Regions from separate parts of the Variovorax sp. PBS-H4 genome, predicted to be linked through region 1. Evidence: riboswitches for the same ligand, from Rfam matches in the RefSeq annotation. Region 1 holds a riboswitch; the other holds the start of a gene.
The links. A riboswitch is a leader RNA that binds a small molecule or an ion and turns the genes downstream of it on or off. The one in region 1 is predicted to bind glycine.
Positions count from the first base shown of each region.

Region 1 (14,365 bases):
ACGAGACGCGGCTGGAGATGATGCTGAAGATGCTGGGCACTCGCACCCTGTTCGTGGCGGGCACTACCACCAATGCGTGCGTGGAGACCAGCATCCGCGAGGCCTATCTGCGGGACTACGACGTGGTCGCGCTCGACGATTGCATCTCGGGCGTCAACGGCGAGTGGGAGCAGACGGCCAAGAAGGTCTGGAAGCAATACTTCTGCGAAATTTCCGATTCGAAGGAGATGCGGGCGTGGGTCGAAGAGAAGGCGGCCCCGCGCACGCTCGGCTTCGGCCACATGCTGCTGATGGTGCAGGACGTGCCGCGCTCGGTCGGCTTCTATGTCGACCAGCTGGGTTTTTCGATTCGGCCGGCGAAGCCGCTTGCGGACGGTCGTCCCTTCACTGCCTTTCACCAAGGCATGGCCGTCGTGGCCGGGCGCGCGCCGTCGCATCGTCAGATCGACCACATCGCATTCGAGGTCAACGACGTGCGAGCCTTGCGCGACAAGCTCAAGAAGTCGGATGTCGAGTTCCAGCAGGACCTGCATGACGGGCCCTACGGCCTGACCATCTACGTGACCGATCCCGACGGCACGCGCGTCGAGCTGTACCAGGTCGGCGTGACGGCCTGAGCTTCATTGCCCGCCGCCGCGTGGGCGTGGGCTCCTTCTGCCAGCGATGCAATGCCCTGCGGGCGATGCATCGCCGCGTGTGATCCAACGAGAGAGACTTCCCCATGCTGATAGGCGTGCCGGCCGAGACTGTGCCCGGCGAAACCCGAGTGGCCGTGACTTCGGAGACGGCCAAGAAGCTTGTCGCGCAGGGGCACACGGTGCGTGTGCAGTCCGGCGCCGGCGTTGCTGCGTCGCTCACCGATGCCGCCTACCAGGGTGCCGGTGCCGAGATCACCGATGCCGCTGGCGCCTTTGCCTGCGAGCTCGTGCTGAAGGTGCGTGCACCCACGCACGCCGAGGCTGCGCTCATGAAGCCTGGCACCGTGGTGGTGGGCATGCTCAACCCCTTCGATGCCCAGGGCCTGCAAAGGCTCGCGGAGGCCGGCCTCACCGGCTTTGCGCTGGAAGCCGCCCCCCGCACCACCCGCGCCCAGAGCATGGACGTGCTCTCTTCCCAGGCCAACATCGCCGGCTACAAGGCCGTCATGATCGCCGCCGACCGCTACCAGCGCTTCTTTCCCATGCTCATGACCGCTGCGGGCACCGTCAAGGCCGCGCGCGTCGTCATCCTGGGCGTCGGCGTCGCTGGCCTGCAGGCCATCGCCACTGCCAAGCGCCTGGGTGCCGTCATCGAGGCCTCGGACGTGCGCCCCTCCGTCAAGGAGCAGGTCGAGTCCCTGGGCGCCAAGTTCATCGACGTGCCCTACGAGACCCAGGAAGAAAAGGAAGCCGCCGAAGGCGTCGGCGGCTATGCCCGCCCCATGCCCCAGAGCTGGCTCGATCGCCAGAAAGCCGAAGTCGCCAAGCGCGTGGCCCAGGCCGACGTCGTCATTACCACCGCGCTCATCCCCGGCCGGCCCGCCCCCGTGCTCGTCACCGAGGACATGGTCAAGGCCATGAAGCCCGGCTCCGTCGTCGTCGACCTCGCCGCCCCCCAAGGCGGCAACTGCCCCCTGACCGAGCCCGGGCGCACCGTCGTCAAGCACGGCGTCACCCTCGTGGGCGAGACCAACCTGCCCGCCCTCGTGGCCGCCGACGCCTCCTCGCTCTACGCGCGCAACGTGCTCGACTTCCTCAAGCTCGTGCTCCCCAAGGAGGGCGGCTTCAAGATCGATCTCGAAGATGACATCGTCGCTGCCTGCCTGATGAGCCGCGACGGCCAGCTCACCCGCAAGTAAGAACAAGCCGAACGAGGAGAAAGCCATGGACCCGGTATCCCATACCGTCATCAACCTGATCATCTTCGTGCTGGCCATCTACGTGGGCTACCACGTGGTCTGGACCGTCACCCCCGCGCTGCACACGCCCCTGATGGCCGTGACCAACGCCATCTCCGCCATCGTCATCGTGGGCGCCATGCTCGCGGCCGCGCTCACCACCACCTGGCTGGGCAAGGGCATGGGCGTGCTGGCCGTGGCCCTGGCAGCGGTCAACGTCTTCGGCGGCTTCCTCGTCACCCGGCGCATGCTGGAGATGTTCAGGAAGAAGGACAAGAAGGCCCCGGCTGCTGCAGCGGCCAAGGCGGGGGGCCACTGACCATGTCGATGAACGTCGTCACGCTGCTGTACCTGGTCGCCAGCGTCTGCTTCATCCAGTCCCTCAAGGGCCTGAGCCATCCGACCACCTCGATCCGCGGCAACATGTTCGGCATGGCCGGCATGGCCATCGCCATCCTGACCACCGCGGCGCTGATCGTGCAGCTCGCCGGCGGCAGGGGCCAGGGCATGGCCTGGGTGCTGCTGGGCCTGGTGGTGGGCGGCGGCTACGGCGCCTACCGCGCCAAGACTGTCGAGATGACCCAGATGCCCGAGCTGGTCGCCTTCTTCCACAGCATGATCGGTCTGGCGGCTGTCTTCATCGCGGTGGCGGCCGTGGTCGAGCCGTGGGCCTTCGGCATCACGCCGCCTCCGGTGGCTGCGCTCATCGGGGGCAACACGCCCGAGGGTGCCTACGTGGTCGACGGCCTGGCGCGCTGGGCGATTCCGGCGGGCAACCGGCTGGAGCTGTTCCTGGGCGCGGCCATCGGCGCCATCACCTTCAGCGGCTCGGTCATCGCCTTCGGCAAGCTCTCGGGCAAGTACAAGTTCCGCCTGTTCCAGGGTGCGCCGGTGCAGTTCAAGGGCCAGCACATGCTCAACCTGGTGCTGGGGCTCGCGACCATCGGCCTGGGGCTGGTGTACATGGCCACCGAGAGCTGGACTGCCTTCTTCCTGATGCTGCTGCTGGCCTTCGTGATGGGGGTGCTGATCATCATCCCGATCGGCGGGGCGGACATGCCGGTGGTGGTGTCGATGCTCAACAGCTACTCGGGCTGGGCGGCCGCGGGCATCGGCTTCAGCCTGAACAACGCCATGCTGATCGTGGCGGGCTCGCTGGTGGGCAGCTCGGGGGCGATCCTGAGCTACATCATGTGCAAGGCGATGAACCGCTCGTTCTTCAACGTGATCCTGGGCGGCTTCGGCGGCGAGGCGGCAACGGCCACGGGCGCGGCCCAGGAGCAGCGCCCGGTCAAGAGCGGCAGCGCCGACGACGCGGCCTACATGCTCTCCAACGCCGAGACCGTGATCATCGTGCCCGGCTATGGGCTGGCGGTGGCGCGCGCGCAGCACGCGGTCAACGAGCTGGCGCAGAAGCTCACCGAGAAGGGCGTGACGGTGAAGTACGCGATCCACCCGGTGGCCGGGCGCATGCCGGGGCACATGAACGTGCTGCTGGCGGAGGCCGAGGTGCCCTACGACCAGGTGTTCGAGATGGAGGACATCAACGGCGAGTTCGCGCAGGCCGACGTGGCGATCATCCTGGGGGCCAACGACGTGGTGAACCCGGCCGCGCTCACCAAGGGCACGCCGATCTACGGCATGCCGATCCTGGAGGCCTACAAGGCCAAGACGGTGATCGTGAACAAGCGCAGCATGGCCGCGGGCTATGCCGGGCTGGACAACGAGCTGTTCTACATGGACAAGACCATGATGGTCTTCGGCGACGCCAAGAAGGTGGTCGAGGACATGGGCAAGGCGATCGAGTAAGAGCAGTCAAGCTGCACGCACGTGTTGAACCGCGTGCGTGCAGCAGGCAGGTCGTCAGCGCTGCAGCCAAGGGGTGGATGAGGCAGGCTGCCGGATGCCTTTCGTCCCGTCGTGCAGCCCGGTGAACGCGAAGTCCACCTCGGGCGCGAGCCCGCTCACGATGCGCGCGATCGATTTGCCCGAGCCGCAGGCGTGCGTCCATCCCAGCGTGCCATGGCCGGTGTTGAGGAACAGGTTCGGCAGCTTTGTTTTTCCGATCAGCGGCACGTTGCTCGGCGTTGCCGGCCGCAGGCCAGTCCAGAACTGGGCCTGGCGGGTATCGCCGGCGCCCGGGAACAGTTCTTCGACGCGCCGCACGATGGCTTCGCAGCGCACGCGGTTCAGGTCGCGGTCGTAGCCATTGAGCTCAGCCGTGCCGGCGATGCGCAGGCGGTCGCCGCTCTCGGAGGTGTAGCGCGAGAACACCAGCTTGTATTCGTCGTCGGTCAGGGAGACCTGGTGCGCTTTCGATGCGTCCTTGACAGGCAGCGTCACCGAATAGCCCTTGGCCGGGTAGATCGGCAGCTTGATGCCGAGCGGTGCGGCGTACAGCGGGCTCAGCGAGCCCATCGCCAGCACGAAGGCATCGCCGCGGATGCGCTGGAAGCGGCCTTCGTCGTCCGTCGCTTCCACATGGTCGATGCTGCCGCCGGATTCGCGCAGCGCGGTCACGGTGTGGCTCATGAGGAAGTTCACGCCGGCCGCGGACGCAAGCCTGACCAGTTCGCGCGCAAAGCGGTTGGCGTCGCCTGATTCGTCCTCGGCCGTGTAGGTAGCCCCCGCCAGGTGAGAGCGGATGTGGGCCAGTGCGGGCTCGATCTCCACCGCCTTGTCCGCCGAGATCACCTGCCGCTCGCAGCCCAGCGCGCGCATCTGCTCAGCCGGCTTCAACGCCCCATCGAATTCCTTCTGCGTCGTATAGAAGTGCAGGATGCCCTGGGTGCGCTGGTGATAGGCAAGGCCGGTTTCGCGGCGCAACTGCTGCAGCGTTTCGCGGCTGTAGGTGCCCAGCCGCACGATCTGCTCGATGTTGTGGCGCGTGCGCGCCGGCGTGCATTCGCGCAGGAACTGCAGGCCCCAGAGCCACTGGCGCATGTCTGCCCGGATGCGGAACAGGAGCGGCGCATCTTCCTTGCCGAGCCATTGCAGCACCTTGAGCGGCGCACTCGGGTTGGCCCAGGGTTCGGCGTGGCTGACGGAGATCTGGCCGCCATTGGCAAAGCTGGTTTCGGCAGCCGGTGTGGCCTGCCGGTCGACCACGGTCACTTCGTGGCCGAGTTGCTGGAGGTAGTAAGCGGAAGTCACGCCGAGCAGGCCGGCACCAAGAACGATCACGCGCATTTCATGCACCTTTGAGGTTGCAGCGCTCGAACGCAACGGAAACGGAAGCTCGAAAAGAAAGCAACCGGACCATGCGTCCAAGTTGCCGCTCCCCCTGTCCTCGGTACCTGAGAGATTCGCCCGCTGCGCCCGCAGCGGGTTTGCTCCTTCGGTGCATCACGTGGTGTGATGGCTCTCCAGACGGCTTTGACAGTTGATGCAGTACAGGCTCGTTGTTGCGAGCGGACCTGAGCGTTTATGGGAGTTTGCGCCTTCGGTGGGGCCGCCTCGCAGCGGCCCGCTCTCCTGCAGTGAGGCAGATTGTAGAGGGCGCGGCCCGCACCGCCAAGCGCTTCTGCGCGCCGGGTACCCGCATCCGGCGGGGCGCTCGGCGCTTGGGTAATCCCGCCCCCGACGCTCCCCGCGTTCTGTGACGATGCGCACCTGAAACCCGAACATGCGCCATGCGAACGCCCCAGCCTCACGCGTTGCGATCCTTCATCCTTCTCTATGTGTTGCTGTACGCATCATTCGGGGTGGCGTCGCCCTTCTGGCCTCGCTTTTTCGAAACGCGAGGGATGTCACCCGAGCAGATCGGGCTTCTGCTGGGACTCGGGACCATCGTACGGCTGATTGCCGGCCCGGTTGCAGCGCGCCTGGCAGATCGCTTGGAGCGGTTGAGTCACGTGCTGGCCGCCGCTGCGGCCCTTGCTGCCTGCCTTGCACTTGGGCTTCCCTGGGTCGGCGGGTTCTGGATCTTTCTGGTCGTCCGGCTCTGCCATGAAGCTGCGCTCACACCAACCACGTCGCTTGCCGACGCCTTGGCGCTGGATGCTTCGAAGTCGGCCGCTTCATCCGCAACGAGGTTCGAATATGGCTGGGTACGAGGTGCGGCATCGGCCGCCTTCGTGTTCGGAACGCTGGTCGCTGGCCAAGTCATCGGCTGGACGGCACTCACATCGATCGCATGGATGCATGGGACACTCCTTCTGCTCGCAGCAGCAAGCACCATGCTGCTGCCAGCGCGGGGTGACAACACCCGCGTCGCCCCTGAACGATCATCCTTCGCGGCCATCGGGGAACTGCTGGGGATCGTCGTGTTCCGGCGCATGCTCCTCATCGCGGCCCTGGTCTACGGCAGCCATGCCATGCATGACGCATTCGCTGTCATCCGATGGAACGCAGCAGGCGTGAGCCAGGCCACGATCAGTGTCCTGTGGTCCGAAGCCGTTGTCGCGGAGGTCCTGGTCTTCGTGTTCATCGGACCTCGATGGCTCGATTCGCTCGGGTCGAGTGGTGCAGCTGCGATCGCGTGCACGGCGGCTGTCGTGCGATGGCTCGTGGTGGCGTCTTCGACCGATCCCTGGGCGCTGGCACTCGTACAGCCCCTGCATGGATTGACGTTTGCGCTTCTGCATCTCGCGTGTATGCGCCTCATGGGCACCACCGTGCCTCGGCATCTTGCCGCGACCGGCCAAGCCATGTATGCACTCGGACCAGGACTGGTGACAGCGCTTCTGACCATGTCGACCGGAATGCTCTATGCACGCCTCGGAGCCGGCGGCTTCCTGCTAATGGCGCTGTTGCCCGCCATTGCTTTGCCGCTGTGCCTGGGCCTGAAATTCTCGGCGCGGCGTCAAAGCAGGGGAGAGGGCTGATGACGATCCGCAAGGGTCCGTGGCCAGCTCCGATGTGCGGGCAAAAAGGGCTTGTCACCCGTTTGCGCGATATGTAGTATGCACTTCATGAAAATGTAGCGAAGGCTACATGAACTGGAATTGACTGCCACCCAACTGGAAGGCGCCCGACGATGATTCCGAACACAGCGGTCGACGCGTTCTCGGCCAAGGGAATTTCAGAGCCGACGGCCATAACGGCCCGCAACACCGCGGTGCTCGTGGTGGACATGGAGAACGACTTCTGCGTGGAAGGCGGCGCCATGGTGCTGCCCGGCTACGAAAAGCTGATCGGACCACAGCTCGCAGTCATCGACGCGGCGCGCGAGGCCGGAGGCCCGATCGTGTTCATCACCGATGCGCACCGCCCGGGGGTGCATCGCGACCGCGAGTTCCTCAAGCGGTCCCGCCATTGCATCGAAGGCACCTGGGGCGCGCGCGTGGTGGATGCCCTGAAGGCGCGTCCCGACGACCACTACGTCATCAAGCGCCGCTATTCGGGTTTCTTCGGCACCGACCTCGACATGACATTGAAGGACCTCGAAGTCGACAGCGTCGTCGTGATGGGCGTGGTCACCAACATCTGCGTGCGGTCGACGGTACACGACGCCTTCTTCCTCGGCTACCGCGTGTTCGTGCCCGAAGACTGCGTGGCCGCACCGTCGGCGCGCGAGCAGACGTCTTCGCTCTTCGACATCGCCACCAGTTTCGGCTGGGTCACCGATTCGACCGAGGTGGCACGCGCCTATTCCGGCGGCGGCCTGGTCGGCAATCGATTCGAATTCGCCTGACGCGCCGGCGGTCCATCCGAACGGCGCCTGCATGGCCCGGGTTTCTTCTCTTCAGCGTTCAACCTCTGGAGCTTCTCGCATGCATGCCCCACTCGTCATCTCGCCGCGCCGGCGCATCTTCGTTCGTGCCGGTGCCGCGGCGCTGGCCACCGGAACGCTCGGCCTGCCCGGCCTCGTCCACGCCGCTGCCGGCGGCCCCGTGAAGATCGGCATCCTGCAACCCTTCTCAGGGGGCCTCGAAGCGCTGGGCGAACAAGGCTTCCAGGGCGGCAAGATGGCGATCGATGAAATCAACGAAGCCGGCGGCCTGCTGGGCCACAAGGTCGAACTGGTGCGGGCCGATACGCGCACCGATCCCAAGACCGCGGTCGAGCGCGCGCAGGAGCTGATTCGTCGCGACGGCGTCGATGCGATCCTCGGCCCGCTCACCAGCGCGGAGCGCGATGCCGTGCGTCCGACCATCGAGCGTGCGAAGGTGCCGCTGCTCTATGCCACCGACTACGAAGGCGGCACCTGCAGCCGCTACATCACCTGCTTTTCCGCCCTTCCGGCCGCCTGGGTCGAGCCGCTGATCAGCTACGCGAGCAAGAACGTCGGCAAGAAGCTGTACCTCATCGGCAGCGACTACATCTGGCCCAAGCGCATGAACGAGGCGGTGCGCGCGTCGGCGCAGAAGAACGGCGCCACCGTGCTGGGCGAGGAGTACGTGCCCTTCGGCATCAAGGACTACGCCAGCACGCTGCGCAAGATCGAGGCCTCTGGCGCCGACACGCTGGTCGTCAGCGTCGTCGGAGCGGACGCCGTGACCTTGATCAAGCAGTTCGCCGGCGCCGGCCTCAAGCGCAAGCTGCGCGTGCTGTTCTTCGGCTTCAGCGAGAACTACCTCGCCGGACTGTCGACGCAGGAGTCCGACGACATCGTGACCGTCTCGAGCTTCACCTCGACGCTCAAGAAGCCGGAGGCGGCCGACTTCGTGAAGAAGGTGCGCGAGCGCTTCGGTCCGCAGACCATCGTGTCGAACAACCTCTATGCGCACTACAACCTGATGCGCTTCTACTTCGGCGGCGTGCAGCGCGCCAAGACGGCCGACAAGGAACGCGTGACCGATGCCATGCTCGGCCAGACCCTGGCGACGGGCAACGGCGAGGTGCTGCTTCGCGCCAGCGACCGCCATGTCGACCTCAACACGGTGATCTCGGTAGCAAAGGGCGGCAGCCTGGACCTGCTGCAGGATGTCGGCCGCGTGGTCGCGCCTTCGCAGTGCAAGAAGGCCTGAGCGTGTCCGCATTGCTTGAGGTCCGCGGCGTGCAGAAGCACTTCGGCGGCGTGCGGGCGCTCGAAGGGGTGGACCTGTCGCTCGATGCCGGGCAGGTCTACTGCATTGTCGGACCCAACGGCTGCGGCAAGTCCACCTTGCTGGCCGTCATCAGCGGCGACCTCGCTCCGACCGCAGGCACCGTCTGGTTCGACGGCCGCGACATCACCGGCCTGCCACCGCCGCGCATCGCGCGCCTCGGCGTGCTGCGCAAGTTCCAGGCGCCGAGCATCTGTCCGGCCCTGAGCGTGGCCGAGAACATGGAGGCCGCGCTGATGGTGGGCGTGCCGCCCTGGCGTCGCCTCGGCGCCGGCCGGCACCTGCAACGACTGGAAGAACTGCTGGACGTGATCGGCCTGTATCACCGCGCGGCCCTGACGGCCGAGGAGCTCGCGCATGGCGAGAAGCAGTGGCTGGAGATCGGCATGCTGCTGGCCGGCGACAGCCGCGTGCTGCTGCTGGACGAGCCTACCGCCGGCATGACCATCCGCGAGACGCAGCAGACCGTGTCGCTCATCAAGCGCATCGCCACCGAACACAAGCGCACGATTCTGGCGATCGAGCACGACATGCATTTCGTCGCCGGCCTGGAGTGCGAGGTGATCGCGCTGCTGCGCGGCAAGGTGCTGCGCCGCGGCAGCTACCAGGAGGTCAGCAACGACCCGGAAGTCCGCGAAGCGTACCTGGGAGCGGCCAGCCATGTTTGAAGCCTCGGGAGTCAGCGGCGGATACCTCAAGGGCAGCCAGGTGCTGCGCAATGTCACGCTCACCCTCGCGCGCGGCAGCGTCACCGCGTTGATGGGGCGCAACGGCATGGGCAAGACGACGCTGATGCGGGCCATCACCGGCCATCTGCCGCACGTCGCCGGCTCCATGCGCCTGCACGATTGCGAGCTCACCAAGCGAGCGGCTTTCCAGGTGGCGCAGCTTGGCGTGGGCTATGTTCCGCAAGGCCGCGACATCTTCGCCGACTTTTCCGTCGAAGAGAACCTGATGATGGGCGTGCTGGGCAAGTCGAAGCTGCCGAAGACGTTGCCCGACTGGGCCTGGAGCACCTTCCCGGTGCTGGCCGAAAGGCGCCGCCAACGCGCGGGCACCCTGTCCGGCGGCCAGCAGCAGCAGCTGGCCATCATGCGGGCGCTGGTCGGTCGGCCGGAGCTGCTGCTGCTCGATGAGCCCTCCGAGGGCATCCAGCCCTCCATCGTGATGGAGATCGGCGCGACGATACGGCGCATCGCGGCCGAGCAGGGCTTGGCGGTGCTGCTGGTCGAGCAGAACCTCGACCTGGTGCGTGCCATGGCCGGGCGCTGCCTGTTCATCGAAAGCGGCACCATCGCGGAAGAGGCCGATGTCGCCACGCTGCACGCCGAGGCCCCCGTGATTCGCCGCTACCTGTCGGCCTGACCGAGAGACGAGCAACGACATGACCGACATCCTCGCGCTGGTCCTCGACAGCACCAGCTTCTTCCTGGTCCTCCTGCTGGTCGCGCTGGGGCTGGTGATCATCTTCGGCCTGATGAACGTCATCAACATGGCGCATGGCGAGTTCTTCCTGATCGGCGCCTACACAGCCGTGTCGGTGACACGCGCCGGCTGGCCCTTCTGGTGGGCGCTGCTGCTGGCGCCACTGGTGTTGGCGGGGGTCGGCTGGATCGTCGAGCAGGCGGTGGTGCGCTTCGTCTACCGGCGCTTCATCGACTCCATCCTCGCCACCTGGGGTCTGTCGCTGATGCTCAAGCAGTTGATCGTCATCATCTTCGGTCCGCGGTCGCAGAGCGTGGCCGATCCGCTGGCCACCACGGTGAACCTCCTGGGCATGGCCTACCCCGGCTATCGGCTGTTCGTCATGGCGGCTTCGATCGCGCTGACGGCGCTGACGTTCGTGCTGCTCTATCGCACCCACATCGGCCTCACTATCCGCGGCGTGATTGCCAACCGCGCGATGGCGGCCTCGCTTGGCATCAACACACGGCGGCTCGACGTAAGCACTTTCATGGCGGGTGCGGCGCTGGCCGGCTTCGCAGGCGCCGTCATGGCGCCCCTGATGAGCGTCGATCCGCAGATGGGCGCGGGCTTCCTCATCCCCTCGTTCCTGTCGATCCTGGTGGGCGGGACCGGCAGCTTCCTCGGCGTGGTCATCGGCGCAGGCCTCATCTCCAGTGGCAGCACCGGACTGTCGGCCTTGCGCGATCCGGTGTTCGCCCAGGTCGTGGTGTTTTCTCTGGCCATCGTGATCATCCGGCTGTTCCCCAACGGGCTCTTCGGACGGCGCTCAAGATGAACCGCTTCTCTCCTTGGGCATCCTGGTCGACGCCGGCCATCTGGCTGCTGCTGGGCCTCGCGCCGCTCGCGCTCGGCGAATGGGCCCAGTCGCAGCTTGCCCAGTTCATGACCTACGGCATCTTCGCGCTGGGCCTTGGTTTCCTGTGGGGCCATGCGGGCGTGCTGTCTTTCGGGCAGGCCATCTTCTTCGGCCTCGGCGCCTACTCGATGGGACTGACCTCGCTCGGCATGGTGCCGGGTATCGCGCCGAGCACCTTCAACGGCCTGCTGCTTGCCTTCGCGACGAGCGGGCTGGCGGCGGCGATCTTCGGATCGATGCTCTTCTACGGCCGCGGCCTCGCCGGCGCCTACTTCGGGATCGTCACGCTTTGCGCGGCGGTCATCGTCGAGACTGCCACCGGGCGTTGGGACTTTGTCGGTGGCAACAATGGCCTCTTCGGCATCGCGCCGCTCGAACTGCCGCCTCTCCTGGCCGAACGCATTCCCGATTCGACGGCGCAATACCTGCTGGCCTTCGGGGTCGCGCTGGGCGTGTATGCGCTGCTGCGCTGGCTTTCCCGCACGCCCTTCGGTACGGTGCTGGCGGCGATTCGGGACAACGACCGGCGCGCTGCCTTCCTCGGCTTCGACGTGGCGATGCACAAGAACATCGCCTTCGTGCTGGCGGCCATGGTGTCGGCGCTGGCCGGCGCGATGTTTGCCAAGTTCTTCGGCTTCGTCTCGCCCACGCTGATTGGCTTCTCGCTATCGACCGAGGTGCTGATCTGGGTGGCGGTAGGGGGCCGCGGGGTGCTGATGGGCGCGTTCCTCGGGGCGATCCTGGTGCGCAGCGTCGAATCAGCCCTTTCCGAGCGCTTCGGCAACTTCTGGCTGCTGCTCCTGGGCGGCGTTTTCGTGGTGGTGGTGGTGTTCTTCCCGATCGGCGTCTTTGGACGGGTGCTTGCGCTCGCGCCTCCGCTGCGGCTGCGCATGGGAGCCCGTTCGACGGGTCCGGGCGAACACTTGGATGGCGCGGCGCATCAGGCCGGTCTCTTGATTCACAAGCGCTGAGCCTTTTTTTGCTTCGCCGCGTAAATCGCCTTCTCGGCGCGCCGAGCCGCCAGGCGATGCTGCCGGAGGAAAGCAAGCAGTCGCGCCTCTGCAGAGTGAAGCCGCCCCACACTTTGAGGAGCGCTTGCGAGCTCCTTCCAGATCTCGGTCATTGCCCCCGAGTCTGAGGACAGTTTCGTTCCCAGCGTCAGCACGGCAGGATGGATATAGGCCTTCTTGCAGACTGCTGGCGTATTGCCGAGCTGCGAGGCCACTGCGCCCAGAATCTCCTTGGCGCTGACGCGCGTGGGGGTCGATTCGCCCGCTTCGGCGCTGCACGCAAGGCGTGTCAGTTCCAGTGCCTGCACTGTTCCATGCCAGGTTCGGAAATCCTTTGCGGTGAAATTGTCCTGCGCCGCCTCTCGCAAGTAGTCATTGACGTCAGAGGACGAGACACTATGCGCTTCGCCATCAGGCCCCTGAAACTGGAACAGCTCCTGACCCGGCAACTGCTGGCACCTCCGAATCACGCGCGTGACTCGTGGATCATCGACTTTCGCTTCATGCAGCACGCCACTCTTTCCGCGAAAGCGCAGCTTCAGCGAGGTGCCGCGAACATCCACGTGCCGGTTGCGCAAGGTCGTGAGGCCGTAGGAGCGGTTGCTGTTGGCGTATTCGTCATTGCCCACTCGAAGGAAGGTGATGTCGAGCAAGCGAACCAACGTCGCCAGCACGGCCGCACGGCCGGGCAGGCGTTCCTTGGCAGCTGCTCGAAGGTCGCGCGCCACCCGTGCACGAATCTTCGGCAACGCGCGGCCGAATTGTTCCAGGCGCTCGAACTTGGTCTCGTCCTTCAGCAGGCGCCATTCGGCGTGGTAGCGGTACTGTTTGCGGCCGCGCGCATCCATTCCGGTGGCCTGCAGGTGCCCATTGGCCAATGGACAGATCCAGACGTCCGTGTAGGCGGGGGGAATGGCCAGCTGCCTGATGCGGGCAAGCTCATCGGCGTCATTCAACCAGCGGCCCTCCGTGTCCCTATAGCGAAAGCTTTGGCCACGCCGCACACGCGTGAAGCCGGGCATGCCGGCATTCACATACACGAGGCCGTTGGTGAGGGGCACGGGTTTGGAAATTGCAGCGTCAGCCATGCGCTTGAAAGAGATTGCAGGCAAGCGTGCATTGCCGCAAACTTTCCGGCGAGATGGCGGCGGCGCCGCCTGCCTGTAGGACGCAGCTAGGCGTGCACGTGCGAGCCCGCCGCTTTGCGCTCAGTCCCCCGGCTGCCAGAGTGTCGGATAGTGCGTGACAAAGCCGTCCGGCGTTGTCAGCAGCAGACCCTCATAGTCGAAGCGCGGAGACTGGTACCAGTACTCGAGCTCGCTGCGGCGTTCGTAGTGCTGCGCCAGCGCACTCAGGCCTTCATCCTGAAGATCGAGCCAGGCGGCGGGGGCCTCGGCGCTCTCGCTGACCCGAAGGTTCAAGCGACGCAATGGGAGCAGGTTGGTGGCAGGGGTGAAGCCCAGATCCAGATCCGTGCAGTGGGCCAGGCCTGACACCACCTGATCGTTGAGCGACCATTCGCCGTTGCCGGCGCGCGCGATCGCGAAGTCCACCGGGAGGCTACCGGCCCAACCGCGTACGCGCGCCCACTTCGCATGCCAGGCCTTGTCACAGTGCACGCGGTAGTCCAGACGGGCGGGCTGGCCGTTCTCGCCGCGAAACACCGCGGCGCCATCGAGCTGCCATCCGTCGCCGTGCTTCTCGAGGCGGCAGGCGTCATGGCCGGGCAGGTCGAGCCGGCGCCAGAACATGGTGGCTACGATTTGCATGGGCCCGATGATGGCATCGAAGCCCCCAGCGCACCAGTGCCCGCCCCGGGACGGCAAAATCCAGCGCGTGACCGCCGCTCCAATCCGCCGCATTGCCCACCTCGACATGGATGCGTTCTATGCCTCGGTGGAACTGCTGCGCTATCCGCAACTCAAGGGGCTCCCCGTCGTGATCGGAGGCGGCCGGCGCAAGGTGGATGAAGCCCTCCGTGAGTTGCCGCAAGGCAGCACCCTGGCCGACATCCCGGTCGAGGCCTTCCCGCTGCTCAGGGACTATGTGGGGCGCGGCGTGATCACGACCGCGACCTATCCCGCGCGGCCTTTCGGTGTCGGCTCCGCGATGGGGCTGATGAAGGCTGCGAAGCTGTGTCCGCAGGCCATCATCCTGCCGGTCGATT
Region 1 is NZ_LR594675.1:5,104,166-5,118,530, reverse strand. It holds gene E5CHR_RS24425 (isochorismatase family protein) at 1-617, shown strand, start outside; gene E5CHR_RS24420 (Re/Si-specific NAD(P)(+) transhydrogenase subunit alpha) at 722-1,837, shown strand; gene E5CHR_RS24415 (NAD(P) transhydrogenase subunit alpha) at 1,863-2,195, shown strand; gene E5CHR_RS24410 (NAD(P)(+) transhydrogenase (Re/Si-specific) subunit beta) at 2,198-3,685, shown strand; gene E5CHR_RS24405 (D-amino acid dehydrogenase) at 3,740-5,065, opposite strand; glycine riboswitch at 5,150-5,255, opposite strand; glycine riboswitch at 5,260-5,363, opposite strand; gene E5CHR_RS24400 (MFS transporter) at 5,509-6,702, shown strand; gene E5CHR_RS24395 (cysteine hydrolase family protein) at 6,855-7,511, shown strand; gene E5CHR_RS24390 (substrate-binding protein) at 7,591-8,787, shown strand; gene E5CHR_RS24385 (ATP-binding cassette domain-containing protein) at 8,790-9,533, shown strand; gene E5CHR_RS24380 (ABC transporter ATP-binding protein) at 9,526-10,230, shown strand; gene E5CHR_RS24375 (branched-chain amino acid ABC transporter permease) at 10,250-11,107, shown strand; gene E5CHR_RS24370 (branched-chain amino acid ABC transporter permease) at 11,104-12,159, shown strand; gene E5CHR_RS24365 (DNA topoisomerase IB) at 12,147-13,286, opposite strand; gene E5CHR_RS24360 (putative glycolipid-binding domain-containing protein) at 13,407-13,967, opposite strand; gene dinB (DNA polymerase IV) at 14,074-14,365, shown strand, end outside.

Region 2 (14,365 bases), 2.2 Mb from region 1:
CAGCATGCCTCGGCCTTCCTTCGCAGCGATCTGCCTGGCGGGGTTGATTGCACTGGCGATCGCGATGGGGATCGGCCGCTTCGCTTTCACGCCGATGCTGCCGCTCATGATCCGCGCCGGCAGCGCCGATGTGGCGGCCGGTGGGTGGCTGGCCGCCGCCAACTACGCGGGCTACCTGCTGGGCGCGCTCACGACGGCGCGACTCCCCCTCGCGCCGCAGCGCGTCGCGCTCCTGGCGCTTGCGCTGATCGTCGCCTCGACCGCCGCCATGGGCTGGACGGCCTCGCTGACGGCCTGGCTGATCCTGCGCTTCGTGGCCGGCGTGGCCAGCGCCTGGGCCCTGGTGAGCACCAGTGTCTGGTGCCTGGGCTGGCTGTCGCGCTTCGAGCGGCCGGCCGGGCCAGGCCTGCTCTATGCGGGCGTCGGCGCGGGTATTGCGCTGGCGGGTCTTTACTGCTGGCGCGCGGGCGCGGCCAATGTAAGGCCCGAGGTGCTGTGGCTGCAGCTCGGCGCGCTCGCGCTCGTGGGCATGGTGGTGGTGGTGCTGCTGATGCCGCGCGGCATGCCCTCTGCAGTGGCGCCTGCGCCTGCCGCGGGCGGGCCTGCAACGCCTGGCGGCGTGGCCTGGGGCTTGGTGATCTGCTATGGCCTGCTCGGCTTCGGCTACATCCTGCCGGCCACTTTCCTGCCGGTGCTGGCGCGCGCGGTGGTCGACGATCCGGCCGTTTTCGGCGCCGCCTGGCCGGTGTTCGGCGCCGCGGCGGCGGCATCCACGATCTTCGCGAGCCTGGCGTTGCCGAAAATGGCGCGGCGTCACGTGCTTGCCGGCAGCCATGCACTAATGGCGCTGGGCTGCCTGCTGCCGGTGCTGCACCTGTCGGCGTTCACCGTGCTGCTCGCGGCGCTGCTGGTAGGTGGCACCTTCATGGTCGCGACCATGGCCGGCATGCAGGAGGCGAGGGCACGCAGCGTCGGCGACCCCACGCGCTCGCTGAGCCGCATGACCGCGGCCTTCGCCATCGGCCAGATGGCGGGGCCGGTACTGTCGTCCCTGCTCAGCGGCAGCGCCCATGGCTTCGGCGGTCTCTTCATCGCGCTGGCGATCGGCGCGCTGGCCTTGGCCGGTAGCGCCTGGTGGCTGGCGCGTGCCGCATGATCCGCACACCATCTCTTAGCTGAAAGGAAAACGACGATGTTCGAACAAGGCCACACCCGACCCTGGGCCGAGCGCTTGCCGATGCCTGCTGCCGACACCCTGTCCGAGGCCCAGCGCAAGGCGGCGCAGACGCTGCTCGATGGCCCGCGCAAAGGCGTCTTCGGTCCGTTCATCCCGCTGCTGCAGAGCCCGGTGCTGATGGATCGCATCGGCAGCCTGGGTGAATACCTGCGCTTCGACAGCCAGCTCGATGCGCGGGTGCGCGAATTGGTGACCTGTGCGGTGGCACGCGAGGTCGGGAACCAGTTCGAGTGGCTGCTGCATTCGCAGGCGGCGGTCAATGCCGGCGTGAGCCCCGAGGCCATCGAGGCGCTGCGCCTGGGCCGCCGCGCCGCGCCCTTGGCCGACGACGAGCAGCTCGCGCTCGACTTCGCGCTTGAACTGCAACGCCACCATGGGGTGAGCGAGCCCACCTATGCCGCGGCGGAGGCGCGCTTCGGGAAGCAGGCGGTGGTGGAACTCAGCGCGCTGGTGGGCTACTTCGTGATGGTGTGCTGGGTGATGAACGTCGCGCACACGCCGGGCAAGGCCGCCGAAGGGCAGCCCGGTCTCGACGCCTTTCCGCTGTAGAGCAGCAAAGCCGCACGCGGGCCCCACGGCCAGCCCGAAGGCAGACAGCACCGCATCCGGAGGCAAAGTCGACGCCGGCGGGCTGTAGCGGAACCACTCCGCCCGCACGCGATCCGACCGGATGCAGCCCACCGTCACAGGCCGTTACCAGCGCCGCGGCCCCCGCCGCGCCGGTTGGCGTCCAATGGTGGAGCTCATGGAAAAGGAGAGATGCCCATGCCCGGACGCGAGTTCGACGATTTGAGACCGGCGCGCGAGTCCTCGCTGTGGATCATCGTGGTGCTGGTGGTGCTGGCGCTGGGCGCCGGCGCCGTCTGGTGGCGCTGGTCGCACCAGCAGGCCGCCCCGATCGAAGCCACCCCCGCTGCCACCGCTCCGGAGCCCGAGGCCTCCGCACCGGCACCCGCCGCGGCAGCGCCGGTGGAACCGCAGAACCCGGTCGACACCACGGCAGACGCAGCCCTGCCCAAGCTCGAAGATGCCGACGCCCACGTGCGCTCCGCGCTGGCCGAGCTGCTGGGTGCCAAGGCAGTGGGCAACTTCCTGCAGACCGATGGCTTCGTGCACCGCTTCGTCGCCACTGTCGACAACCTTCCGCGCGACCAGGCAGCGGCGCGCATGTGGCCGGTGCAGCGCACGCCCAAGCGTTTCATGGCCAGCGGCAGCGGGGACGTGCAGACCATCAGCCTGGACAACGGCGCGCGCTACACGCCACTGGTGCTGTTCGCCGAATCCGTAGATCCGCAGCGCGCGGCGGCGCTCTACCAGAAGCTCTACCCGCTGTTCCAGCAGGCCTACGAGGAACTCGGCTATCCGAACCGCCACTTCAACGACCGCTTGGTGGCGGTGATCGATCACCTCCTGCAGGCGCCCGAGCCTGCCGGGCAGCCGCAGGTGAAACTGGTCGAGATCAAGGGCGACGTGGCTTCCGAGCGCCCCTGGGTGCACTACGAGTTCGTCGACCCGGGGCTCGAGTCGCTGTCGGCGGGCCAGAAGATGATGATCCGCGCCGGCCTGGTCAACGAGCGCCGGCTCAAGGCGAGGCTGCGGGAATTCAGAGGCCAGATCGCGGGCGGCGCGCTCGCGAAGAAGAAGGCCGAATAGTCATTGGCGCGTCTGCTGCGTGTCGGGCGGCGCATCGGGCGGCAGCTCGCTTCCCGAGCAGGCCAGCGCGCGCATCAGCAGCAGCTTGCGTTCGCGCGAATTGCGAGTGAGCGATGCGGCATGCTGGAACTCCGCGCAGGCTTCGTCTTTGCGGCCCAGCTTGGCCAGCAGGTCGCCGCGCACGCTGGGCAGCAGGTGGTAGCCCTTCAGCAGCGGCTCGTCGCGCAGTGCGTCCACCAGCTCCAGGCCCGCGACCGGCCCGAAGGCCATCGACAGCGCCACCGCGCGATTGAGTTCGACGATGGGCGAGGGCGCGAGCTGCGCCAGTGCCTCGTACAACGCCGCGATGCGGGTCCAGTCGGTCTGCTCCGGCGTGCGCGCACGCGCATGGCAGGCCGCGATGGCCGCTTGCAGCGCGTAGGGTCCCAGCGCGCCGCCCAGCGCCTCGGCCCGCTCCAGCGCGGCGAATCCTCGTCGAATCAACAGCGGGTCCCAGCGCGCGCGATTCTGAGCCAGCAGCAGCACGGGCTCTCCCTGGGCATCGACGCGCGCTGCTGAACGCGAGGCCTGGATCTCCATCAGCGCGACGAGCCCGTGCACCTCGGACTCGTCGGGCACCAGGCCGGCCAGGATGCGACCCAGGCGCAGCGCTTCGTCGCACAAGGCCGGGCGCATCCAGTCGTCGCCTGCGGTTGCGGAGTAGCCCTCGTTGAAGACCAGGTAGATCACCTCCAGCACCGAAGCCAGGCGGGCGCCGAGCTCGTGCGTGCGCGGCGCCTCGAAGGGCACGCGTGCGGCCGCCAGCGTGCGCTTGGCGCGCACGATGCGCTGCGCGATGGTGGGCTCCGGCACCAGGAAGGAGCGCGCGATCTCGTCGGTGGTGAGGCCGCCCAGCAGGCGCAGCGTGAGCGCCACGCGCGCCTCGGGCGAGAGCACCGGGTGGCAGGCGATGAAGACCAGGCGCAGCAGGTCGTCGCCCACGTCGTCGTCAAGCGCCGCATCGACCGCTTCCGCGAAATCGGCTGTCGCCATGGCGTGCCGGGCATCCATCTCTCGGCCGATCTCGTGCTCCTTGCTTGCATGCAGCTTGCGCCGGCGCAGCAGGTCGAGGGCACGGTGCTTGGCGGCTTGCATGAGCCAGGCCGCAGGGTTGTCCGGCACACCGTCGCGAGGCCATTGCTCCAAGGCAGCGACCAGTGCGTCCTGCGCCAGCTGCTCGGCCACGCCGACATCGCGAACCATGCGTGCGAGCGCCGCGATGATCTTCGCCGACTCGATGCGCCAGACGGCATGGATGATGCGATGGATCTCGGGCGTGCTCATCCGGAAGATTGCTCCTCAACGCTGCGCCGTGGCGCGCTTCTCGGCCGCGTCGCGCAGCCAGTCTTCGTGCTGCGCATCTTGGCGTGAACTCGGCGCCGAAGTCCTCCGCCTCGGACGCTCAAGACCTGCGGTTCTTTTCCACTCCCTCCATGAGCCGCTTTTCCTGCTCGCGCAGCTCGGGCGTGAGCTCCACACCGAAGTCTTCCATTTCGAAGACCTGGCGCAGCTCGACCTCTGCCCCATCGCCGAAAGGCGCGCGCTTGAGCCATTCGATGGCTTCGTCCCTGGAACGCACTTGCCAGAGCCAATACCCGGCGATCAGCTCCTTGGTCTCGCTGAAGGGACCATCGATCACGGTGCGGTTCTTGCCGTCGAATCGCACGCGGGCCCCTTTGGAGCTGGGCTGGAGGCCTTCGCCAGCCAGCATCACGCCGGCCTTCACCAGTTCCTCGTTGTACTTGCCCATCGCGGTGAGCATCTTCTCCGTCGGCATCACGCCCGCCTCGGTGTCCTTGTCGGCTTTGACGATGACCATGAATCGCATGTCGTATCTCCTGAAGTTGGATGGACGAGCTTCGAAATGAGGCTCTAAATGCACGTCGAAGGAGGACGGCATCGATCGACACCCAAGCTTGTAAAGTTTTGCAAGGCCGCAGCGACCGTGCTCGAGGCCCGGTCAGCGACCGAGCTTCCGCATCACTGCCGGCACTTCCCCGCCAAGCTCACGCGCGAGATAACCCACGGGGCCGAGACGCCGGCCCAGATTGTTGCCGGCTTTGGCATGCACCACAACGGCCCAGGCGGCTGCCTGCTCGGGCGGGAGCCCGCGGGCCGCGAAACCGCCCATGAGCCCCGCAAGCACGTCGCCGGAACCCGATGTCGCAAGCCCGAGCGAGCCGTCATCGAAGCGCCATGCGCGGCCTTGCGGCGTTGCAATGATGGTGCGCGCGCCTTTCAGCACCACGCAGGCATTCCAGCGAACGGCTGCTTCGCAGGCGACCGCCAGCGCTTCCTGGGCAATGGCCTCCTTGGACAGGCCGGACAGGTGCGCCATTTCGCCTGCGTGCGGCGTCAGGAGCACCGGGGTGTCGAAGGGGCGTTCGGTCGCCACCGACATGGCAATCGAATCCAGCAGCACGGTGCACTCCCGGAAGAGGGGCAGCAGCCGGCGCACGAAGGGCATGCTGCCTCGCTCGTCGCGCAGCCCAGGTCCGACCACCACTGCCGCGACCCGCTCGGCCAGCGGAGCCAGCGCCTCGCAGCCGCGCGCTGCGAGACCGCCGCCACGCGTCTCGGGCAGGGGGATGACGCGCGATTCAGGCACCGCGAGCGCCAGGCCCGGTGCAATTGACGCGGGGCAGGCGATGGTGAGCTTGCCCGCGCCCGCCCGCAGCGCCGCAATACCGGCGAGCAACGCCGCCCCGCGCAGCTCGGTGCTGCCCGCGATCACCAGCACCTGTCCGCGAGCCTCCTTGTCAGCGTTCGGTCCGGGGTCGGGCAGCGGCCAATGTGCCAGCGATGCTTCGGTCAGGGCTGCGGCGCGCGGAAGGACCATCAGGGCTTGGGCGCTGCCGGCTGGTCGGGCGCGCGGGTGACCGGCGTGTCGGCTTCGCGCAGCGGCGCGAGAAAGTTCACCAGGTCGAGTTGCAGCACCTCGTCTTCGTCGCCGCGGCGCTCGGCGCGGTAAGAGGTGATGGCGCAATTGGGCACGTCGCCCTGCCGGTCGATATCGAGGATCTGCTTCTCGTCCAGGTGCTCGATCAAGTAGCGCAGGCAGTTGACGATGACCTGGTGCGCCACCACCAGCACGCGCTGGCCCGCGTACTCGCGCGTCGCCATCTCGAGCAGGCTGCGCAGGCGCAGGATCACGTCGCACCAGCTCTCGCCGCCGGGCGGGCGAAAGTAGAACTTGCCCACGTGCAGGCGCTGCGCGTCGAGCTCGGGATGCTTCTGGCGGATGCCGAACTTGGTCAGCCGGTCAAGAATGCCGAATTCCTTTTCCCGCAGGCGCTCGTCGACGCGCAGCTTGATCGTGTCGCCGGACAGGCCGCCGTGCTCGGCGACGAGTTCCGCCGTGGTGCGGGCGCGCACGTAGGGAGAGCAGAGGATCACTTCGGGCTTCTCCTGCGCGGGCAGCTTGGCGAACCAGCTGCCGAGCGCAATCGACTGCTCGATGCCCAGGTCGGAGAGCGGCACGTCGATGTCGCGCCACGCCAGCTCGATCAGCGGAAGCCCGCCCGCTTCGGCGGCGTCGCGCGCGACATTGCCGGCGCTTTGGCCGTGGCGCGCGATCCAGAGGGTTTGAGGCCAATTCGATTGCATGGCGAGGGCCATGGTAGGAAGCCTCGTCCGCTCGCCTCGTAGGCAAAGGCCTATTTCGGCAGATGCGCCCCAGGCGGCATCACACGTAGTCGGCAACCGGCACGCAGCTGCAGAACAGGTTGCGGTCGCCGTAGACGTTGTCGATGCGGCCCACTGGCGGCCAGTACTTGGCGTCCTTCACCGAGGCGATCGGGAAGGCGCCGAGCTCGCGCGAGTAGGGCCGGGACCACTCGCTGGCCAGCAGGCTGTCGGCGGTGTGCGGCGCGTTCTTCAGCGGGTTGTCCTCGCGCGGCCAGATGCCTTCCTCGATGCGGCGGATCTCGCCGCGGATCGCGATCATCGCGTCGATGAAGCGATCGAGCTCGGCCAGGGGCTCGCTTTCGGTGGGCTCGACCATCAGCGTGCCGGGCACCGGGAAGCTCAGCGTGGGCGCGTGAAAGCCGTAGTCGATCAGGCGCTTGGCTACATCCTCGGCCGTCACGCCGCTGGTGTCCTTGAGCGGCCGCAGGTCCAGGATGCACTCGTGCGCCACATGGCCGTTCGGGCTGGCGTAGAGGGTGGGATAGTGTTCCTTGAGCCGCGCACTGATGTAGTTGGCGCTGAGGATCGCCGTCTCGGTCGCGGCCTGCAGGCCTTCCGCGCCCATCATGCGGCAGTACATCCAGCTGATCGGCAGGACCGCCGCATTGCCCAGCGGCGCGGCGGACACGGCGCCGACGCCGTTCGAGGGAATGCCGCTGCTCACATGGCCGGGCAGGTAGGGCACCAGGTCCTCGACCACGCACACTGGCCCCACGCCGGGCCCCCCACCGCCATGCGGAATGCAGAAGGTCTTGTGCAGGTTGAGGTGGCTGACGTCGCCGCCGAACTCGCCCGGCGCGGCCACGCCGACCAGCGCGTTCATGTTCGCTCCGTCCACGTACACGCGGCCGCCATGCGCATGCACGATCTCGCACAGCTCCTTGACGCGGGTCTCGAAGACGCCATGGGTGCTGGGGTAGGTGATCATCACCGCGGCGAGGTCGTCGCGGTGCAGCTCGCAGGCGCGCGCCAGGTCGTCCATGTCGACGTTGCCCTGCGCGTCGCAGGCGGTCACCACCACCTTCATGCCTGCCATCTGCGCGCTGGCGGGATTGGTGCCGTGGGCGGAGGAGGGAATGAGGCAGACATTGCGATGGCCGTGTCCCTGGGCTTCGTGGTAGGACTTGATGGCCAGCAGGCCCGCGTACTCGCCTTGCGAGCCGGCGTTGGGCTGCAGGCTGATGCCGGCGTAGCCTGTGGCTTCGCAGAGCCAGGCGCGCAGTTGCGCATCGAGCTCGGCGTAGCCGCGCAACTGCTCGGCCGGGGCAAAGGGGTGGATATTGGCGAACTCGGGCCAGGTGATGGGGATCATCTCGCTGGTCGCGTTGAGCTTCATCGTGCAGCTGCCCAGCGGAATCATGCTGCGGTCCAGTGCGAGGTCCTTGTCGGACAGGCTGCGGATGTAGCGCAGCATCGCGGTCTCGCTCTTGTGGGTGTTGAACACCGGGTGCGTGAGGAAGGCGCTCCCGCGGCGCAGGTCCGGCGGGATGCGCGCGCCGACCGTGGCCGAGAGCTCGTCGAAGCGAGGCATCGGCATGCCGGCCGGCACGAACAGGGCCCACAGCGTCTCGATGTCAGCGCGCGTGCTGGTCTCGTCGAGCGAGATGCCCAGGTGCTGCTGCAGGCCCTGGCGCAGGTTGACCGAGGCGGCCTGGGCCTTCTCCAGGATCTTCGGCGTGTCGTCGCCTGTCAGCACGGTGAGCGTGTCGAAAGCCGTGGCATTGGCGAGCTCGCGGCCCATCTGCTCGAGGCCTTGCGCCAGGATGGCTGTGAGGGCGGCCACGCGCTGGGCGATGCGCGTCAGGCCTTCGGGTCCGTGGTAGACGGCATACATGCTCGCCACCACCGCCGGCAGCACCTGCGCGGTGCAGATGTTGGAGGTGGCCTTCTCGCGGCGGATGTGTTGTTCGCGCGTCTGCAGTGCCAGCCGGTAGGCGGGCCGGCCCTGCGTGTCGACGCTGACGCCCACCAGCCGGCCAGGCAGCGAGCGCTTGAACTCGTCCCGGCACGCCAGGTAGGCCGCATGCGGGCCGCCGTTGCACAAGGGCATGCCGAAGCGCTGCGTGGTGCCGCAGACGATGTCGGCATCCCACTCGCCGGGCGGCGCCAGCAGGGTGAGGGCCAGCAGGTCGGCCGCCACGCAGAAGGCGGCATCGCACGCGTGGGCGTGGCCCGCGAGCGGGCGCAGGTCGTGCACGTGGCCGGTGGTGGAGGGGTATTGCGCCAGCGCGCCGAAGAAGTCGCCGCTCGCCATCAAATGCGGCAGGGTCTCGGAAACGGTGCTGACCTTGACCTCGATGCCGAGCGGCGCGGCGCGCGTCTTGATGACTTCGATGGTCTGAGGGTGGCAGTCCCCCGAGACGAGGAACACATTGCTCTTGTTCTTGACGCTGCGGCGGGCCAGCGTCATCGCCTCGGCTGCGGCGGTGGCCTCGTCGAGCATCGAGGCATTCGCGATGGCCATGCCGGTCAGGTCGCAGACCATGGTCTGGAAGTTGAGCAGCGCCTCCATGCGTCCCTGCGAGATCTCGGCCTGGTAGGGCGTGTACGCCGTGTACCAGGCCGGGTTTTCAAGCACGTTGCGCAGGATCACGCCCGGCGTGTGGGTGCCGTAGTAGCCCTGGCCGATAAAGCTCCTCGCCACCTTGTTCTTCGCCGCGATGGCGCGCAGCTCGGCCAGCGCGCCGGCTTCAGTGACCGGCGCAGGCAGGCGCATCGCGTGGCTTCGGCGGATGGCGGGCGGCACGATGCCGTCGATCAGCTCGGCGCGCGTCCTCGAGCCGACGGCAGCGAGCATGCGCGTCTCGTCCGCGGCCTCGATCCCGATATGGCGTGCGATGAATTCGCCTGCGTTCTCGAGATCGGCGAGGGTGGGCGGGGAAGGCGGGGTGGACTTCGGCATGGAGTGTGAGCAGGGTGGCGGGATCAGGAAACCTTGGCAGTCCGCTTTCAGGCCTCGTCGGCGAACTTGTCGTAGGCGGTCTTGTCGAGCAGGGCCTCGATTTGGGCAGGCTCCGTGATCTTCATCTTGAAGAACCAGCCTTCGCCTTCGGGCGCGCTGTTGGCCAGCGAGGGATCGGCACGCAGCGCCTCGTTGACCTCGGTGACCTCGCCGGCGACCGGCATGAACACGTCGGCCGCTGCCTTGACCGACTCGACCACGCCGGCGACCTCGCCCTGCGCATAGCCTTGGCCGACCTGCGGCAGATCGACGAAGACCACGTCGCCCAGCGCGTCCTGCGCATGCAGCGTGATGCCCACGGTCGCGGTGTCGCCCTCGGCGTTCACCCACTCGTGGTCCTTGGTGTACTTGATGGTCATGGAATGGCTCCTGGGGAAGAAATGGAAACTTGAAGGGTGACGTCGAACAGCGGGCCTTCAGCCTCGGTAGTAGCGCGCGGGAACGAAGGGCAGGGTGCTGACCTCCATCGCCACCGGCTTGCCGCGCACGATGGCCTGGATTCGGGTGCCGGGCGCTGCGTACGCAAGCGCCACATAGCCCATTGCGATCGGCCGATCCACCGTGGGGCCGAGCAGCCCGCTGGTGACCCGCCCGATATCGACGCCCTCGAAGGATTGCAGCAGCGTGCCGTCGCGCACCGGTACGCGCTCCAGCGCCACCAGTCCGACGCGCTTGCGCGTGAGCGTCTCGTGGTCGAGATGGCCCGCGGTGCCGGCGTCTGCCGTGAGCTGCGCCAGCACGCGGTCCGCCCCCGGAAAGCCGCCTTCTCGCGCGCCGCCGCTGCGCCGCACCTTCTGGATCGCCCAGTTGAGCGAGGCCTCGACCGGGCTGGTGGTGGTGTCGATGTCGTTGCCGTAGAGGCACAGGCCGGCTTCCAGCCGCAGCGAGTTGCGTGCCCCCAGGCCGACGGGCTGTACTTCGGGCTGCGCCAGCAGCAGCCGGGCCAGGGCCTCCGCATCGTTTGCGGCAACCGAGATCTCGAAGCCGTCCTCGCCGGTGTAGCCGCTGCGGGTCGCGAAGGCCGCGATGCCGCCGATCTGCACCGCGCCGCCGGTCATGAAGACGAATCGCTCGATGCCGGGCGACAGGCGTGCCAGCACGGCCGCGGCCTGGGGCCCCTGCAGGGCAAGCAGGGCGTGATCGGGCATCGGCTGCACCTGGCAGCGCTGTCCGATGCTGGCCTGGATGTGCGCGATGTCGCCCGCCTTGCACGCGCCGTTGACGATCACGAAGATCGAATCGTGCCCCTCGTTGAAGAACATCAGGTCATCGAGGATGCCGCCCTCGTCGTTCAGCAACAGGCCGTAGCGTTGCTTGCCGGGCGAAAGGCCGATCACGTCGACCGGCATCAGGGTCTCGAAGGCGGCAGCGGCTTCGGCCCCCACCAGGCGCAGCTGGCCCATGTGGGAAATGTCGAACAGGCCGGCCGAAGTGCGCGTGTGTCTGTGCTCGGCCATCAGGCCGGCGGGGTATTGCACCGGCATCGAGTAGCCCGCAAAGGGCACCATGCGGGCGCCGAGCTCGATGTGCAGGTCGTGCAGCGGGGTCTTTTGCAGATCGTCGGAAGCGGAGGCCAAGGCACTCTCCATCAGGTCAGGGGCAGTCCGGATCCATGGCAGTCAAGCCATGGGCCACCCCTGCTGTCCGCTTTACCTGAGAGATTCGCCCCACGATCGGGGTTTGCTCCTTCGGTGGGCGACCCTCGCTTCAATACAAAGCGCCGCCTCTCTCCAGCAAGGAAACGCCCGCAACCTCGGGCGCCTCGTCAGTCCTTTTGCCTGAGCGTTCGGGCCTCGTTCAATGGGCCCTGCGCCTTCGGCGGCCCCACCTCCGGGGCTCTCTCCTGACCGGGCGAGTGTAAGGGAAAGGGCCTTACGAACGCTCCAGCCGCAGCCGGCGCAGCAGGAATTTCTCCCAAAGCTTGTCCGCGAGGAACTGCAGGGAGCGCCGGATGTGCTCGCGTGCGTTGCGGGCGTCATAAGGCGAGCGGATGTCGGCGCCGAGCTGCCGGGCGCGCAGGCTCAGCATGTGCTCCGACAGGCAGCAGCGCGCCTTCATGCGCAGGTCCTCGAAGTTCTCGGGGCCCAGCGGGCTGGCCTTGTGCCATTCGTGGTCCCACTTGAAGCGGCGCTTTTTCTGCACGCCCTGGCCGTCGTCGCTGATGAGCCAGGCGGACACGAAATCGACATAGGCCTCGCCCACATGGTCGCGGAAGACGCCCCGTTCCGGCTCGAAGCGCTCGTTGACCAGCGAATCGAGCAGCGCGTTGCCCGGCGAGAGCGTACCCAGCCGGTGGCGCAGGGTGTCGTTCATGGCGAAGCAGTAGGTCGACACCCATTCGAGCAGTGGTCCCATGGGCGTCATGGTCGAGCGCGGGAAGTCGTTGATCTCGCCGAACAGCCAGGGGCCCGGGTGCAGCGCGAGCTTGCCGATCTCGCCGCCGAAGCGCTCCAGCCGGCGCTCGCTCCAGGCGTGGTTGAGGGCGACCGTGTCGTTCGAGAAGAGCCAGACATCCGGCTGCTCGCCTCGGGAGAGCAATGTCTCGACGCCGCGGTCCCAGCCGGAGAACTCCCGGTTGCTGTTGTCGCCCGGGACCACCAGGCCCTGCTCCGAAGCCATGCCGGTCGCGCTTTCGGCCGGCCTGGGGCGGGCGTTGTCGACGATCACGCTCGAGAAGCGGTCGCCGTCCTGGGCGAGGCGGGTTCGCAGCCTTTCCAGGACCTGGAGCGAACGGTCGCGGTGCTGGTCGCCGAATTCCAAGTGAACGAAACCGTAGCTTGTCATGCGTGCAGGGAGAGAAGAAATCAGGTGCGGCGGGGCTCAACCCCATGCGTTGCGCGGCCTTGCGAGCTGCGCAAATGTTAGTGCCTTGATGCAGAAAGCGACGATGCTGTCAGCAAGAGCGGGGAAACCCCAAGCCTATTCACGAACGAGGGGTCGCGTTTGTCAGCGAAGACGCCGTATGGCCGACCGCCCTGTAACCCGTTGTTCTCACGACCGCACGCCTCCTCGCAAGGCGCGCAGGTTGAACGCGGACCGAACGGGCTCGGGCCGCCGTGCCTGGACTACCTCGAATAGACCAGGTCTCGCAGCCCCAGCGAAATGCCCGGCACGTAAGTGATGACCATCAGGCAGGCCAGGATTACCAGTACGAAGGGAACCAGGTGCGCGACCATGCGGTCGAGCGAGATGCGAGCGACCGTGCAGGCTGCGAACAGGTTGACCCCGAAAGGCGGCGTGATCATGCCCAGCGCCAGGTTGACCACCATCACCAGCCCGAAGTGCACCGGGTCGATGCCGAAGTGCATCGCCACCGGCGCGAGGATCGGCGCCAGCACGATGATCGCGGCGCTGGTTTCGATGAACATGCCGATGACGAAGAGCGCGGCGTTGACGCCGAGCAGGAACATGGCCGGCGACTTCAGCACGGCCTCGAGCCAGTGGCCGATCGCCTCGGGCACGCCGGCGCGAGTGATCAGGAAGGCGAACAGGCCGGCGTTGGCGATGATGAACATGATCACCGACGACGAGATCACCGACTTGCGCAGTACGGCGTAGAGCTGTGGCAGCTTGATCTCGCGGTAGATCAGCATGCCGACGACGAGGGCGTAGAGCACGGCCACGGCAGAGGCTTCGGTGGGCGTGAAGATGCCGCCGTAGATGCCGCCAAGAATGATCACCGGCATCAGCAGTGCCCAGCCCGCTCGCCAGGTGGCCACGCCGACACTCAGCCGGCCGTCGCCGTCGTTCTTGCCGAGGCCCTTGAACTTGCAGTAGACATAGACGAAGGCCATCAGCGCCAGGCTGATCAGGATGCCGGGGCCGAACCCGGCGATGAACAGCTCGCCGATCGACACCTCGGCGCTCACACCGTAGAGGATCATCGGGATCGAGGGCGGGATGATCACGCCCAGCTCCGCGCTCGTGGCCTGCAGCGCCGCCGCGTAGCTGGTCGGGTAGCCGTGCTTGATCAGCGCCGGGATCAGGATGGCGCCGATGGCGAAGGTGGTGGCGACCGAAGAGCCCGACACCGCGGCGAAGATCATGCAGGTCAGTACGCACGTCATGGGGAGGCCGCCTTGCACGCCACCCACCAGGCTCTTGGCGAACTCCACCAGGCGGCGCGAGATGCCACCGGTCTCCATCAGGTTGCCGGCCAGGATGAAGAAGGGGATGGCCGCGAGCGGAAACTTGTTGATCGCGTTGAACATCTCCTTGACGGAGATCAGCATGTTCGCGTTCGAGGCCTGGATACCGACGATGGAGGCCAGGCCGATCGAGACGGCGACGGAGATGGTGAGTGCGAAGCACACCACCATCGTGGTGATCATGACGGGGGTCATGGAGCCCCCACGCTTGTTGCCGTGCTCATTGCGCAGTCTCCAGTTCCTGCCGCTGCGGATCGAGCAGGTTGCCGATGATGCCGACCACGCTGAACAGGCCGCCGATGGGCATTGCCACGTACGCCCAGAACATCGAGATCGACTCCAGCCCTGCCATGGACTGCACGCCGCCGCGCTTCGCGTAGTCCCAGCCCCACCAGATGATGACGCAGATCAGCGTCAGCGCGGCGAGGCACACCATCCAGTCGAGCACGCGCCGCATCTTCGGCGGGCTCCAGCGGTACAGCACGTCGACGCTGACCATCGCGCCCTGGCGAAAGGCAGTCGGGATGCCCATGAAGACCATCCAGATCAGGCTCACCCGGATCAGGATCTCCGACCATTCGGCCGGCTGCTCGAGCACGAAGCGCGTGATGATCTGGAACACGCCGAGCGCCGAGGCGA
Region 2 is NZ_LR594675.1:2,949,819-2,964,183, forward strand. It holds gene E5CHR_RS13855 (YbfB/YjiJ family MFS transporter) at 1-1,156, shown strand, start outside; gene E5CHR_RS13860 (carboxymuconolactone decarboxylase family protein) at 1,193-1,786, shown strand; gene E5CHR_RS13865 (DUF3014 domain-containing protein) at 2,003-2,890, shown strand; gene E5CHR_RS13870 (RNA polymerase sigma factor) at 2,891-4,213, opposite strand; gene E5CHR_RS13875 (YciI family protein) at 4,332-4,757, opposite strand; gene E5CHR_RS13880 (NAD(P)H-hydrate dehydratase) at 4,890-5,768, opposite strand; gene E5CHR_RS13885 (histidine phosphatase family protein) at 5,768-6,535, opposite strand; gene gcvP (aminomethyl-transferring glycine dehydrogenase) at 6,615-9,518, opposite strand; gene gcvH (glycine cleavage system protein GcvH) at 9,566-9,937, opposite strand; gene gcvT (glycine cleavage system aminomethyltransferase GcvT) at 9,995-11,167, opposite strand; glycine riboswitch at 11,209-11,322, opposite strand; glycine riboswitch at 11,335-11,434, opposite strand; gene E5CHR_RS13905 (hypothetical protein) at 11,451-12,338, opposite strand; gene E5CHR_RS13910 (TRAP transporter large permease) at 12,644-13,921, opposite strand; gene E5CHR_RS13915 (TRAP transporter small permease) at 13,947-14,365, opposite strand, start outside.
Region 2: another riboswitch for glycine. It lies ahead of gcvT (glycine cleavage system aminomethyltransferase GcvT); the one in region 1 lies ahead of E5CHR_RS24405 (D-amino acid dehydrogenase).